DNA from 3 places in the Rhizobium sp. EC-SD404 genome. Region 2 is predicted to be linked to each of the others. Evidence: riboswitches for the same ligand, from Rfam matches in the RefSeq annotation. Region 2 holds a riboswitch; each other region holds the start of a gene.
What was found. Region 2 has a riboswitch for cobalamin ahead of GC125_RS07600 (ABC transporter substrate-binding protein). Riboswitches for the same ligand answer to the same signal wherever they lie in the genome.
Positions count from the first base shown of each region.

Region 1: linked by a shared signal. The riboswitch ahead of GC125_RS14715 (HupE/UreJ family protein) and the one ahead of GC125_RS07600 (ABC transporter substrate-binding protein) in region 2 are both predicted to bind cobalamin.
Region 3: linked by a shared signal. The riboswitch ahead of GC125_RS13535 (HupE/UreJ family protein) and the one ahead of GC125_RS07600 (ABC transporter substrate-binding protein) in region 2 are both predicted to bind cobalamin.

Region 1 covers NZ_LR701459.1:2,875,837-2,880,984, forward strand. Annotated here, with positions in the region: gene cobW (cobalamin biosynthesis protein CobW) at 36-1,088, opposite strand; gene cobU (bifunctional adenosylcobinamide kinase/adenosylcobinamide-phosphate guanylyltransferase) at 1,094-1,627, opposite strand; gene GC125_RS14715 (HupE/UreJ family protein) at 1,632-2,267, opposite strand; cobalamin riboswitch at 2,401-2,779, opposite strand; gene GC125_RS14720 (cobyric acid synthase) at 2,827-4,287, opposite strand; gene GC125_RS14725 (TadE/TadG family type IV pilus assembly protein) at 4,346-5,148, opposite strand, start outside.
Region 2 covers NZ_LR701459.1:1,393,914-1,399,061, reverse strand. Annotated here, with positions in the region: gene GC125_RS07610 (metallochaperone AztD) at 1-190, shown strand, start outside; gene GC125_RS07605 (class I SAM-dependent methyltransferase) at 295-996, shown strand; cobalamin riboswitch at 1,166-1,361, shown strand; gene GC125_RS07600 (ABC transporter substrate-binding protein) at 1,491-2,504, shown strand; gene GC125_RS07595 (FecCD family ABC transporter permease) at 2,501-3,565, shown strand; gene GC125_RS07590 (ABC transporter ATP-binding protein) at 3,562-4,359, shown strand; gene GC125_RS07585 (class I SAM-dependent methyltransferase) at 4,370-5,023, shown strand.
Region 3 covers NZ_LR701459.1:2,644,462-2,649,609, reverse strand. Annotated here, with positions in the region: gene GC125_RS13550 (FAD-dependent oxidoreductase) at 1-195, shown strand, start outside; gene GC125_RS13545 (DUF2783 domain-containing protein) at 192-389, shown strand; gene mgrA (L-glyceraldehyde 3-phosphate reductase) at 457-1,509, shown strand; cobalamin riboswitch at 1,570-1,756, shown strand; gene GC125_RS13535 (HupE/UreJ family protein) at 1,806-2,414, shown strand; gene znuA (zinc ABC transporter substrate-binding protein ZnuA) at 2,509-3,618, opposite strand; gene GC125_RS13525 (ATP-binding cassette domain-containing protein) at 3,729-4,634, shown strand; gene GC125_RS13520 (metal ABC transporter permease) at 4,624-5,148, shown strand, end outside.

The DNA.
Region 1 (5,148 bases), 1.5 Mb from region 2:
CTTGCCGCCATTACCGCATGGTCGGCGTTTCATCGTCATCGCGCGGCGTCTTGCAGCGCTGCAGTGATCGCCGCCTCGTCGAGCCCATCATGAAGACCGATGACGACGAGACGCGTCCCGCGCTCCTCGTTAGGCTTCCAGGCACGGTCGAAATAGCTGTCGACGCGGCTCCCCACCGCCTGCACCACGAGGCGCATGGGCTTGCCCTCGACGTCCGCGAAGCCCTTGAGCCGGAGGATGTCGTGGGTCGCGATGACGTCCTTGAGGGCCGACGCGAAACGGTCGGGTGCAGCGACAGCGCCCAAATCGACGACGAAGCTTTCGAAATCGTCGTGATCGTGCTCCTCGCCATTCTCGTGCTCGATCTCGTGATGGGATCGGCGATTGGCGATATCGCTTTCGGTCCCCACGCCGAGCCCGAGAAGGACGGCCGCCGACACGTTGCCACCCGACGCCTCGATCATCTGCGGCTTGCGGCTCGTGCGCGCCGCAACGTCAATCCGCACCGCGGTCATGCGCTCCAGGTCGACGAGATCGCTCTTGTTCAGGATGATGAGGTCGGCCGCCGTCAGCTGATCTTCGAACAGCTCTTCCAGCGGGCTTTCATGATCGAGGCTCTCGTCGGCGGCACGCATGGCGTCGACGCGATCTTCGTCATCGGCGAAGCGGCCGGCCGCGACTGCGGCGCTGTCGACGACGGTGACGACGCCGTCAACCGTGACGCGCTCCTTGATGCCGGGCCAGTTGAAGGCGTTGACGAGCGGTTGCGGCAGCGCGAGGCCCGAGGTCTCGATGATGATGTGATCCGGCAGGCGGTCGCGCTCCAGAAGCTTTTCCATCGTCGGGATGAAGTCGTCGGCGACCGTGCAGCAGATGCAGCCATTGGTCAGTTCGACGATGTCGTCTTCGGTACAGGTTTCGGCACCGCAGCCTTTCAGCACGTCGCCATCGACGCCCAGATCGCCGAATTCGTTGATGATCAGCGCGATGCGGCGCCCTTGCGCATTCATCAGCAGGTTTCGAATGAGCGTCGTCTTTCCGGCGCCGAGGAAGCCGGTGATCACCGTTGCCGGTATCTTCGCTTGCATGGAAACTAACCCTTCATTTTGAGCGGCAGGCCGGCTGCGACGAAGTAGACCTCGTCGGCGACCGCCGCGATTTTCTGGTGCAGGCGCCCTGCATGATCGCGAAAGGCGCGCGCCATGGAATTTTCCGGAACGATGCCGAGACCGACCTCATTGGAGACGAGGATAACGCGTCCGGGCGGGCTGACGAGGAGCGAGACGAGATCGTCGAAATCGGATTCGATCGCAGCATCGCCCTGCTCCTCCATCATGAGATTGGTGACCCAGAGCGTAAGGCAGTCCACCAGCACGACGCGTTCGGGACGCAGGTGCTCGCGCAGCACTCCCGTCAGCGACAGGGGGCAATCATGGGTCACCCAGTCCGCACCTCGATCAACCCGGTGGCGTGCGATCCGGGCACGCATCTCGTCGTCGAAGGCTTGTGCCGTCGCGACGTAATGGCGAGGAAGGCCGGTCTCCCGCGCCAGCGTCTCGGCGAATGCCGATTTGCCGGAGCGGGCTCCGCCGAGGACGAAGACCGCCCCGTTCCGTGCTGCTGCCATCCGCTCAGGCGAGACCGATCGCGGCAAGCAGATGCTCGCCCACGAGCAAAGCGCCAACGCCTGCCACGACACCACCGGAAATCCGCAATGCGACATTCTCGGCAGTTCGGCCCGGTGCGAACAGCGCCGTTACCGCAAGCCCGGCGCCGATCGCAATCAGGTACTGGGTCGCTGCGAAACCGGCGAGGTAGGCGAGAACCGGCGTTGTTTCGGCACCGAACACGGCTTCGCCATAGGCATGACCATGAAAGAGGCCGGCCAGCGCGAAGACGGCAGCGTAGGCGGCCGGCGCGTAGTCGCGGCCCGAAAGCAGCATGATGCCGAGCACCGCGACCGACAGCGCCACCATGACTTCCACGAAGGGCAGTCCCACCGATGCGAGATGTACGAGCGTTCCGACCACCGTCGCCCCGACGAAGAAGAGCGGCATGGCGAAGCGATGACGCGTGAGCGTTGCCGCGATGCCGACGGCGATGATGAAGGCCAGATGGTCGAGCCCGATGATCGGGTGCCCGATGCCGGACAGAAGACCGGCGGAGAATGTGGACGGCGTTTCGCCGCCCATCGGGTGGTGGGCATAGGCAGACGAGGCAAGCACAGTGAAGACTACGGCCGTCAAGCCGCGGTTCAAGACGATCATAAAGACAACTCCCGTGTCAGATGGGCCCAAAATGGCCTCTGAACGGTGTGTTCGCCTGACCGCGCAGCCTCCCCCAATATCCGGGCTTCCCGGAAACGAGACTGTTGGCCAAGAGCGGAACACCCCGTCCCTCTAGGTTCGAAATCGACGGGCAGGTCTCCTGGCTCATGGCTGCAGCATCGGGCGCAATGCCCGATGCAACGGCTTGTCCCTCACCTTCCCGGAGTTTGCGGCGCTGCGCTGGCGGACGATTCGTAGACAAGAGGCGTCCAGCCATGGTTCTGCGCAGTCGCCACTCCAGTGGCTTTTCCGGCGTCCTCGGTCTGGTGGTCCGCAATGCACCACGCATCGCTCCAACCGTCAGACCAAGATCGTCGGATGGGAAAGCCTCGCCACTCTACAGTCGCGGGGTCGGCTGCGATCAAGGCGCCCGGATTGGGTCCACCCCTCGCATTCCCTTTTCATCCCCGAACGCCGATGGCGGCCGAGGAACCTTTCGATGCACTAGAAATAGGCGTGGCGCGCGATCGGTGTCAATCGCGTTTGAGAACTGGGCGCATCATACAACAGCCGCCGAGGCGAGAAGCCTGTCGACATCCAGCACTTGCTCCAGCCGCGCGGCGATGGCGTCGAGGGCGATGTCCACGCCCTGCGCATACCCATCCGCACCGGCCTCGATCCCAAGCGTCGAGAGATAGGCGCGGCGAAACCCATCGGCAGCAAATAGGCCGTGGAGATAGGTGCCCATGACGCGCCCATCGGCCGTCATCGCGCCATCCGGTCGTCCGTCGATCACGACAGGCGCGCGTCCGGCATCGGGTCCCTCGCTAAGGCCGAGATGAATTTCGTATCCCTGCAACGGCTCGTCGAACACCGTCGAATGAGCGGCGACGTTGCGCACGATCTTGTCGGGCTCCATAACCGTTTCAATGTCGAGAAGGCCGAGCCCCTCGACGCGCGACGGGGCGCCTTCGAGCCCGAGCGGATCGGCGACGCTGCGCCCCAGCATCTGGTAGCCGCCGCAGATGCCGACGACATGCCCGCCGCGACGCACATGCCTGGCAAGATCGAGATCCCAACCATTCGCCCGAAAGGCGGCCAGGTCGCCGATGGTGGATTTCGAACCGGGGATCACGATCAGGCCGGCATCGTCCGGCAAGCGTTCGCCGCTGCGCACATAGACCAGTTCGACCTGCGGCTCGGCGGCGAGCGGATCGAGATCGTCGAAATTGGCGATTCGCGACAGAACGGGTACGGCCACCTTCAGCGCCCGCGCCGATCCCGCCACCAATCGCTCGAGCGCCACGGAATCCTCGGCCGGCAATCGAGCCGTCTCGGCCAGCCAAGGGACGACACCGAAGCTTTGCCAGCCGGTAAACCTCGTGATCGCCGCAAGCCCATCGTCGAAAAGCGACACGTCACCGCGAAACTTGTTGATCAGGAAGCCGCAGATCATGCGGCGGTCTTCTTCCGGCAGGATGTGGTGCGTTCCGACGAGCGAGGCGATCACGCCGCCGCGGTCGATGTCGCCGACGAGCACCACCGGTACGCCGGCCTTCGTCGCAAAGCCCATATTGGCGATGTCGCCAGCGCGCAGATTGATCTCGGCAGGCGACCCGGCCCCTTCCACCAGCACGAGGTCGCAATCCTGCTTGAGAAGCGCAAAGCTCTCCATCACCTTTTCGAGCAACTGCGGCTTCAGCGCCTGGTAGTCCCTGCCCCTGGCCTTGCCCACGACGCGGCCGTGAACGACGACCTGGCTTCCCGTCTCACTTTCCGGCTTCAGAAGGATCGGATTCATGTGGATCGAAGGCGCTATGCGCGCGGCCAGCGCCTGCAACCACTGCGCCCGCCCCATCTCGCCGCCATCCTCGGCGACGGCGGCGTTGTTCGACATGTTCTGCGGCTTGAAAGGTTTGACCCTGATCCCGCGGTTGGCCGCAAGCCGGCAGAGCCCGGCCACCAGAACCGTCTTGCCGACATCCGAGCCGGTTCCTTGCAACATCAGCGCTTTTGCCAAAAGACAGTCTCCGGCCGCAGATTGGGTCGGCCGTCCTTAGCACCCGCAATGGCAAAGGTCAGCGGGTGAGACGAAGCGCCGATGATACGAGCGATCCGCCGATATCCTCAAATGCCGCCGACAGTTCGGAAGCCGAATTTGCGTCATAGACATGATCGGCAACACCGGTGCAGGCGGTGTAAAGGTCGGTCAACGTCCCGTTCATGTAATAGGTAACTGCGTAGATCGTATAGCCCTGGTCGCGCATCCGCTGACACTGCCGGATCAACTGGGCATTGACCTCGTCTTCGGTATGCTCGTCGCCGGCTTGTTTTGGATGGTTCTTTCCGTCGGTCATGATGACGACGTGCTTGCCGGGTGTCTCCTCGTAGGACAGAGGCAAATCGGGGTTGTCGGGAAACCAGTGACCTTGCCAATCCGGCGAGAGCGAACGCCAGCCCCAGAGAAGCCCGACCTGCGTACTCGTGCCGTGATTGTTGGTCAGCGCGTTGATCCCGTCCTGGATCACCGCCCTGCTCTCCGTCAGAGCGATCATGCGAGATTGCGGGCAGGTTTCGTGCGGCCCGTCGAACATGGGAAGTTTTTCGACCGTTGGGGAAGCGTCCGTCTCACCATTGGTGCCACTGCGCCAACCGGAACACAGTGCAGATGCGGACGGCGAAAACGCATCCTTCTTCGGGTTTCTTGGCTGCGCATTTGCGACATTGCGGCCCGTCTGGTCCGCCATCCAATCCCAGCCATAGTCGACGAAATTGACGCGGCCGGAGAACGGCACGAGCGACACACGCACATTGGGAAGCGTCGCTTCCGTACCGTAAAATTCATCGATCAGACGGTTGGCTGCCAGCTTCATTTCCGGCA
Region 2 (5,148 bases):
CGTGATGACGGACCCGAACGAGGGTCTGGTTCGCCGCATCGCGAAGGACACGCTTGATGAGATCGAAACAGTCGCTGTCGAGGGCACGCCCTACAACATTGTTATCGTCGGTGGCAGCGGCGTCGTTCACGATGAGGATGGCGACGAAGCGCGCGATACATCCGGACACGAGAACCACAGCCACGATTGAGGGCTGCTCCATTTGCGCTCGGTCAATAGGCCGGGCGCTCCGGCTGTATTGAGCTGCTCACAGCACAGAGTGGCTCGTCATTTCCTGGATGAAAGAATTTCAAAATGCCCAATCCTCACACACCCGCAGCAGAGAGCTTTTTCAGCAGCGAGCTGGCACGCCGCTATGATGAGCGTAACAGCGAGCTCGGCGAACTCAGCGCCGGTATGCATTTTGCCATTCGGCTGGTTCTGGACGACCTGCCATCCGACGCGCGCATTCTCTGTATCGGAGTCGGAACCGGCGCGGAAATACTGTCGCTGGCTCGATCTCACGCGGATTGGCGCTTTGTCGGTGTCGATCCATCGGCCGAAATGCTCGCGGTGTGCCGCGAGAAGCTGACGAGTGCCGGCCTGCTCGACCGGTGCGAACTGATCACCGGATACATCGATGACGTGCCGGCCGATAAGGGGTTCGACGCCATCGTCACGGTCATGGTCGCGCATTTCATATCTCGCGATGATCGACCGAACTTCTATCGAAACGTCTATGACCGCCTCAGGAGCAGTGGGTATTTTGTCAGCACGGAAATCAGTGCCGATCTGGAAGCAGCTGACTTCCCGCCCATGCTGAGGGACTGGGCGCGAATACAGGCATTGATGGGTGCCACTCCGGAAGCCCTGCGCAATTTGCCCATGATCCTCCGCAACGAACTCAGCCTGTTGTCGCCCGAAGCGACCGAGCAGCTTCTTCAAGAAACAGGCTTCAATCCACCCATCCAATTCTTTCAGACGTTTCTTGTCCACGGCTGGTACTCAACCAAATGACGGACCCTGTTGATCGACATGATCGATATGCTGCGCGATCGCGGCTCTCAGGAAGTTCATGAACGCTTCGGCTCTATCGATTGCATCGGCTTCGTCCCATCCCGTTGGCGTCGGACCGATCGTGATCAAGAGTGTCTCTGTTTCAGCATTGTGCACGCGGGACGATTGAGTTACCGCTGTCGGTGTCGGTTTCCGAAAGGAAATAACAGGGAATTCGCAGGCGACCTCGGTCGTCAAACGAAACTGCCCCCGCAACTGTAGGCGGCGAGTACTCCCCCAAAAATCCACTGGATCGGTTGATCTGGGAAGGAAGGGGTGTGCAGCGACCCGTCAGTCAGGAGACCTACCGACACGCTTGAACGTTAACGCCGGCGGGGTGTCCGGAGGGGAAGTCGTGTGTTTGCAGCCACAGGCCGATTGCGCCGAGCCAACTTTCAATCACATCGTCCTCAGCCGGATTCCCGTCTCTTCAACACAGATCGGGGTCGATCCAAATGAACAACGTTTCTCTCGCCGTGGCGGTCATTTCCGTCGCGATCCTTTCGGCGTCCATATCAGCAAACGCGACGGACTATCCGCTGCAGATCGAAAACTGCGGGCATACACTCACTTTCGATGAAGCACCCAAACGCTCGGTCGCCGTCGGCCAGTCCGCCACCGAAATGCTCTACGCGCTTGGCCTCGCCGAAACCGTTCAGGGAACTTCGGTCTGGTTCAATGACATCAGCGGCGAATTTGCTGAGACAGACGCGAAAATTCCAAGACTTGCGGACAATGAGCCCAGTTTCGAAAGCGTCTTATCCACGCAACCGGAACTCGTTGTGGCGCAGTTTTCAAGCCAGGTCGGCGAGCAAGGCGGCGTCGCCACGCGCGAACAGTTTCACGAGCTGGGCGTTGAGACCTACGTGATGCCGGCTGACTGCGTCGGAAAGGATAACTCTGTTGGCGACGGTGTAAGAAGCGACAGTTTCGATGTCGAGACCGTCTATGAAGCGATCGCCGAACTGGCCACGATCTTCGATATCGAAGATCGTGGAGAAACTCTGACCGCTGAACTGAAGCAGCGCCAGGAAGCTGCCACCGCCCGCGCAGAGCAACTCGGACTTGGCGATGTCAGTGGCGTATTCTGGTTCTCCAGCGTCGAGGCAGGTTCCGATCCCTTCGTGGCCGGGCAACGCGGCATCCCTGCCTCCATGATGGCGACGCTCGGAATGACGAACGTTGTGGAATCGAAGGAGGAATGGCCCACGGTCGGCTGGGAGACGATCGCTCGCGCTGACCCAGATGTCATCATGATCGCCCGCATGGACAGGCGGCGTTACGCGGCGGATGATTTCGAAAGCAAGCTCGAGTTCCTGAAATCGGATCCTGTCACGAGCCAGATGACCGCGGTCAAGAACGATCGGATCATCATCGTCGACGCCCATGCCGTCCATGCATCGGTCCGCATGTTCGAAGGCTTGGAAGCGATGGCGGATGGCCTCGAAAACGCAGGTCTCGCGCAATGAGGCTTCTGGCGGCCGGCGGGCGACGTTCATGGAGCGGCGGCAGCATTGCTCTGCTGACTTCGGGGGCGATCGTGCTGATGCTGGCCGCCATCCTGGCCGGGACGGCTATCGGGGAAACGCCCATCTCGCTTGGCAGCGTTTTCGCCACCCTGGCCAATCGCCTGGCTGGCGGAGGCTATGCCGTGCCGCCGATCGACGAGGGCATCATCTGGAACTACCGGCTGACGCGTGCGATCGTGGCGCTCTGTTGTGGCGCGGCGCTCGCCGTTTCGGGTCTCGTGCTGCAGAGCCTTCTGCGCAACGCGCTTGCCGATCCTTACATCCTGGGTATTTCCGCCGGCGCATCCACAGGCGCCGTGGGGGTTATGGTCGCTGGCCTGGGGGCAGGCCTCATCTCCATCTCGCTTGGCGCCTTCATGGGCGCCATTCTCGCCTTCGCTTTCGTAGCAATCCTGGCCCAGGCCGCGGGTGGCGGCGCTGCACAACGAGCCACCGGCTTGATCATCTTGGCGGGCGTCGCGGGCTCTCAGCTTTTCAACGCGATCACCTCATTCGTCATCGCGCATTCCGCAAGCGCAGAGCAGGTCCGCGGCATCACGTTTTGGCTGCTCGGCAATTTGAGTTCGGTGCGTTGGCCGGACGTCCAGCTGGCATTTCCAGTGGCGCTCTTTGGGATACTCTTCTGCTGCTGGCACCGCCGCGCCCTCGATGCATTCGCATTCGGCTCGGAATCGGCGGCCTCGCTCGGCGTACCGGTACGCCGCATTCAGATCATGCTGGTTGGCACCGTGGCTCTCATGACGGCGACGATGGTGAGCATCGTTGGATCGATCGGCTTTGTCGGCCTTGTCATCCCACACGCCGCCCGTTTTCTCGTCGGGGTTCGGCACGGACGCCTCTTGCCGGTTTCGGCAATTACCGGCGGGCTGTTCCTGGTGCTGGCAGACATCGTTTCAAGGGTGATCGTGCCCGGCCAGGTTCTGCCGATCGGGGTGGTCACCGCGCTTGTGGGAGCGCCGGCCTTCGCCATCATCCTTGTCCGGTCGCGGAGATCGGCATGATGCATTCGGCACGTGAGCTTTGGTGGCGCATTCGTGCCACCCGGATTGTTTCGGACATCGATCTCGACATCGTTCCTGGTGAGACCCTGGGTCTGGTCGGTCCGAACGGTTCGGGCAAGTCCACATTGCTGCGATTGCTGGCCGGCATGCTCGTGCCGTCACACGGAACGATCGAACTCGATGGCAAGCCGCTCAAATCCTATTCGCGGCGCGAGATTGCCCAGAAGGTCGCATTCGTCGAACAGATGGCCGACACATCCGAACGCATGACCGCCCGCGACGCGGTGGAACTGGGCCGGACGCCATGGCTATCGGCCCTGCAAAGCTGGTCGGGAGCAGACGATCTCGTCGTCGAGCGTTCCTTGAGTCAGGTCGGCATGCAGGAATTGTCCGACCGTGAATGGCAAACTCTTTCGGGTGGCGAAAGACAGCGGCTTCATATCGCACGTGCTCTCGCGCAACAGCCGAGCCTTCTTCTGCTCGACGAACCCACGAACCATCTGGACATCGAGCACCAGCTTGGCATCCTTCGGCTGATGAAGCAGCTCGCTGTCACAAGCATCATCGCGATGCACGACCTCAATCAGGCAATGGGCTGCGACCGCATCTGTGTTCTGCAAGGCGGTGCACGCGCCGCGCTCGGCCGCCCGCGTGACGTCCTGACACCTGAATTGATCCGAGAGGTCTTTCGGGTGGATGTGCGCTTCATCGAAGATCCACACGATCGACAGATCACGATGAGATTTTCGCCCCTCGCCACCGACAACCAACGCTTCATCAGCATGCCCGCGTAGGACGACACCTATGGAAACCGTGAACGACGCCGTAAGCAGATACTGGACCCGCGTCGCCGACGCATTCGACGGACGCGCCTCGCATGTGCGCCATCATGAAGTGTGGAAGCGCGTTGTTGCGGAGGCACTTGGAAACCGAACCGGGCTGAGGATGCTTGACTTGGGAACCGGGACAGGCGCCTGCGCCATCATCGCTGCCGAGCTTGGTCACCGGGTAACGGCGATCGATGGTTCCGAAGGAATGCTCAACGTTGCCCGAAGGGAGGCCGAAAGCCGATCTGTGGACATAGCATTTGTCCATGCGCAGATCGAGGAGGCCGAGATTGAGCCTGGCTCATTCGACGCTGTCACCCTCCGCAATGTTCTTTGGACAGTCGCGGATCCCGAGAAGGTGCTCTCGATCGCCCGCCACGGATTGTGCGCCGGCGGAACTCTCTTCGTGACCGACGCCGACTGGGCGCAGGCCACCAACCGCGCCGACTACGATGCCCGGACGGCGAGCAGGCTGCCACGACATGCCGGGATCAAGCTGGACGAAATAAGCGCCATGCTGCATGCAGCCGGCTTCAGTGAGATTCGCGATTTTTCGGCGCAGTTCGAAGAGCCTCCATACCAGGCCATGGGATCGCCGCCCTTCTTTGCGATCTCAGCCGTGCGTTCGTAGACGTCGGTCCAAGCACCCCGCTCTTCCATCGGCAATCATGCCCCACGCTCTAACCGTGGATACCTTGGATGCACGGCTGTCAGAGCCGTGCGACCTTCGGCATCGCGATATTGCGATCGTTGTAC
Region 3 (5,148 bases), 1.3 Mb from region 2:
GTCATCCAGGTCGTGGCCGATGCCTCGGCCGGCGAAGACTGCCTGATCGATCTGGAGGGGCACGCCCTCAAACGGCTTGGACAGGGTTTCACCTATCTCGTTCGGCCGGACCAGCACGTCGCGGCAGCGTTTGTCGCGCCCAGCGCCGACGACATTGCCGTCGCCCACAAACGCACGCTTGGAGCCGGCCAATGACCGATCTTCTGCAAGACCGGCTCGGACCTGCCGGCGATCGCTTCTATGCCGAGCTAATGGCGGCGCAACGGACGCTCTCGACCGAAGAGGCACAGCGCTTCAACGCACGGCTCATTCTCCTGATGGCGAACGCCATCGGCGATGGCGAGACGCTCGCTGCGCTGATCCGCGAGGCCGCGCGACGCAAGGCGTGAAGCCTCTTCCGTTTTGGCGGCGGAGCGCCTATCCCTCGCGCTTCAAAGCATGAAGGGAGATTGCGCCATGGCATGGCAGCCGGCTGAAAACCGTTACGAAACGATGCGCTACAACCGTTGCGGCCGCAGCGGGTTGAAGCTTCCCGCGATTTCCCTCGGTCTCTGGCACAATTTCGGCGACGACACGCCCCATCAGACCAAGCGCGACATCTGCCGCCGCGCCTTCGATCTCGGCATCACTCATTTCGACCTCGCCAACAATTACGGCCCGCCGCCCGGATCGGCGGAAACGGCTTTCGGCGAAATCCTGCGGACCGATTTTTCCGGCTACCGCGATCAGCTGATCATCTCTTCCAAGGCCGGCTACGACATGTGGCCGGGGCCCTATGGCGAGTGGGGCAGCCGCAAATACGTGATCGCCTCCTGCGACCAGAGCCTGAAGCGGATGGGTCTCGACTATGTCGACATCTTCTATTCGCACCGGTTCGATCCGGAAACGCCGCTTGAAGAGACGATGATGGCGCTCGATCAGATCGTGCGCTCCGGCAAGGCGCTCTATGCCGGTATCTCGTCCTACAACGCCCAGCGGACGCGGGAAGCCGCAGCGATCCTCAAGGACCTCGGCACGCCGTGCATCATCCACCAGCCGAGCTATTCCATGCTCAACCGCTGGGTCGAGGAGGATGGGCTTCTCGATGCGCTCGATGATCTCGGCATCGGCTCGATCGTGTTCTCGCCACTCGCGCAGGGCATGCTCACGACCAAGTATCTGAAGGGCGTACCTGACGACAGCCGTGCCAGCCAGGGCAAGTCCCTGATGCCGGAGTTCCTGAACGACAAGAACCTCGCCAATATCCGTGCGCTGAACGAGATCGCCGAGAAGCGCGGCCAGACGCTGGCGCAGATGGCAATCGCTTGGGTCCTGCGCGGTGGCCGCGTCACCTCGGCGCTGATCGGCGCGAGCCGTGTGTCGCAGGTGGAGGATTGCGTGGGTGCACTCGCCAATCTCGATTTCACCGATGCCGAGCTTGCCGAAATCGACAGCCATGCCCGCGACGCCGATATCAATCTGTGGGCGGCATCGGCGGAGCGCAAAGGGCCTGCCCGCAGAAAGAAGTGAAGCGTCAGCTTTTGCTCAAGAAATGAGCATCGGCACCGGTTGTGTTTTATCGCAGCCGCTGTCACCAATCGTTGCGACGGTGCCTTGAGTTTCAAGGTGAAACGGGAAGCCGGTGAAAAGCCGGCGCCGCCCCCGCGACTGTCAGGGACGACGCCCCTTCATCATGCCACTGGTGTGCTTCTTGCATCGGGAAGGCGGAGGGGATTGGTCCCGAGCCAGGAGACCGGCCGTCAGCCACGCGGCAAAGCCGCATATACGACCCAAAGGTGGGGCGGAGGGCCCCGAAAGGACAACACATGCGTATCTTGACCACACTTGCAGCCTTCGCGCTTTCGACTGGGGTGGCATTCGCCCATACCGGTCATGGCAGCCATGACAATGCAAGTTTCACCTACGGTTTCATGCATCCGTTGGGCGGCCTGGACCATCTTCTTGCGATGATCGCCGTCGGCTTTCTGGCGTATCTCGTCTCTGACCGAACCAGCTCGAACCGGCCGCTCTGGCTCGTCCCGGCAGCCTTTGTCGGCGCCATGGCGATCGGCGGGATCCTTGGCGCTTTTGCATTCGACCTGCCGCTCGTCGAACTCGGCATCGGCCTGTCGATCGTCGCCATCGGCGCAGCCGCCGCTTTCGGCCGCCAGATGCCGGTCGCTGCGGCCATGGCTCTCGTCGGCTTCTTCGCAATCTTCCATGGTCATGCGCACGGCACCGAAATGCCTCAGGACAGCGCGGGGCTCGCCTATGGCCTCGGCTTCATGGCGGCAACGGCCCTTCTTCATGCTGCGGGCATCGCAGCAGGCCTCGGCATCGGCAAGCTGTCGCGCTCGCAGGGCGTGCTTGCAGCGCGCGCCGGTGGCGGCGTGATGGCGCTTGCCGGTGTCGCCATCGTGGCCGGCATCATCTGATATTTCGCCGGACTGCGATCAACGCGATCAGAGAAAAGGCCCCGGCAGCGCTGTCGGGGCCTTTTTTCGTCGGGGTTTCAATCAAACGTAGTAATCAGCTTTCTTCGCCGAGACATGTCGCGAACGACGTCGCCATGTTGCGCAGAAGCTCGAAGTAGAGATCAGGCCCGTCGGCGATCTCCGCGCCTTCCGGATCCAGCACGCCCGCCTTCGCATCTGTGCCTTCGATCACGACATTGACGATCCGAGGCTCGAATTGCGGCTCGGCGAAGACGCAGGCAGCATCGAGCTCGCTCACGCGCTGGCGCAGTTCGGAGATGCGTTCCGCCCCCGGCGCCACTTCCGGGCTGATCGTAATCGCGCCGGCGGCTTGAAGGCCGAACCGCTCCTCGAAATAGCGATAGGCATCATGAAAGACGATGAAGGGCCGGTCGGCAACCGGTTCGACGGTCGTGGCGATGTCGGTCGACAATTCGTCGATCCGCGACGTCAGGTCATCCGCATTGCTGCGATAGACCTCGGCGTTGTCCGGATCGGCATCAGACAGAGCCGTCACGATCGCGCCCACCATCAACTTCGCATTTTCGGGATCCAGCCAATAATGCGGGTCAGTCCCGGAGTGATCATGCCCGGCATTGTCATCGTCACCATGGTCATGCGCGGCGTCTTCTTCGTCGGCATGGTCGTGACCGTGGTCGTCGTGGCTATGTTCGTCATGGCCGTGGTCGTGCTCTTCGTCATCGTGTGCATGCTCATCGGCGTCATGGCCGGCTTCAGCGTGCTCGTCATGAGCATGGTCGTCGCCATGGTCTCCATGATCGTGTGCCTCGAAGGCGCCGCCTTCGCGGAATTCGAGCCGCGTCAAGCCTTCGGTCTGTTCCAGCGTCACCACGCGGGCATTGGCGCTCAACGTGTCGAGCGGCTGGTCGAGGAAGGGCTCCAGCCCCGGACCGACCCAGAACACGAGCGGCGCGTCCTGCAGCATTGCTGCATCCGAGGGGCGCAGCGTGTAGGTATGCGGGGAGGCGGCGCCCTTGACGAGAAGTTCCGGTTCGCCCACGCCTTCCATCACGCCCGCGACCAGCGAGTGGATCGGCTTGATCGACGTAACCACGCCGTCGAGCGCCAAAGCGGGCGAGGCTGTCAGAGCGGTCGCCGCCATGAACGCGGCGGCCGACGATGCGACGAGAGCGGAAGATTTCATGCTAGTCCCTCAGTTCAGTTGAAATCGTAATCTTATAACGTTTCTTGTGTAACCCTATAACGTGTGCCATATGCGGTGACAAGCGCCGAAATGGCGCATCGAAAGGGTTGATGGTGCAGCGGACAAACCTTGTGGAGATGAGCGGCGTCGGAGTTCGGCGCAGCGGGCGCTGGCTGGTGCGTGGCGTCGATCTCACCATTTCGCCGGGCGAGATCGTGACGCTGATCGGTCCGAATGGCTCCGGCAAGTCGACCACCGCCAAGGCCGCCATCGGGTTGATGAAGGCAGACGAGGGCACTGTCACGCGCAAGCCGGATCTTACGATCGGCTACGTTCCGCAGAAGCTCGCCATAGACTGGACGCTGCCGCTGTCCGTGCGGCGGCTGATGACGCTGACCGGAAGCCGTCCGCGCGCCGAAATCGATGAAGTGCTCGAGGCGGTGGGCATCGCCCATCTGGCCGATGCGGAGGTCCAGCACCTTTCGGGCGGCGAATTCCAGCGCGCCCTGATGGCGCGGGCCATGGTGCGCCGGCCGGATCTCCTCATTCTCGACGAGCCGGTTCAAGGTGTCGATTTCTCCGGCGAGATTGAGCTTTACGATCTCATCAAGCAGATTCGCGACCGTACGGGCTGCGGCATTCTGCTGATCTCCCACGATCTGCATGTGGTGATGGCAGAAACAGATACGGTCATCTGCCTCAATGGCCATGTCTGCTGCCGCGGCGCGCCGGAGATCGTGGCTCAGAGCCCGGAATATCTGCAGTTGTTCGGCGCGCGCGCAGCTTCGACGCTGGCGGTCTACAGCCATCGTCACGACCACACCCATCTGCCCGACGGCCGGGTCAAGCATGCCGATGGTTCGGTGACGGACCATTGTCATCCCGATGACGGCCATCACCACGATCATGATCATAGCCACCAGCCGCATGATCACGCCGAGAGCGCCCCGGCTCCGAGCCATGAGCATGGTCATGAGCACGAGCAGGGGCACAGGGGGCATCACCATGCTGGATGACTTCTTCATCCGCGCGCTGGTCGCCGGCATCGGCGTCGCCATCACGGTCGGCCCGCTCGGCTGCTTCATCGTGTGGCGGCGTATGGCCTATTTCGGGGATACCATGGCGCATTCGGCTCTGCTGGGCGTCGCCATCGCGTTTCTCCTCGATATCAACCTGATGGTCGGGGTCTTCGTCGTCGCTGCACTCGTGTCGGCGGCGCTGCTTCTGCTGCATCGGCGCCAGTCGCTGTCGACAGACGCGCTGCTCGGCATCCTGTCGCATTCGACACTGGCGCTTGGCCTCGTCATGGTCGCCTTCATGACCTGGGTGCGGATCGACCTGATGGGCTTCCTCTTCGGCGATATCCTCGCCGTGTCGCACACGGACATCGCCTTCATCTGGGGTGGCGGCGCGCTGGTGCTGGCGGGCATCGCCTGGCTCTGGCGCCCTCTGTTGGCCGCGACCGTCAATGCCGAGCTTGCCGAAGCGGAAGGCATGCATCCGGAACGCGCGCGCGTCGCCTTCATGCTG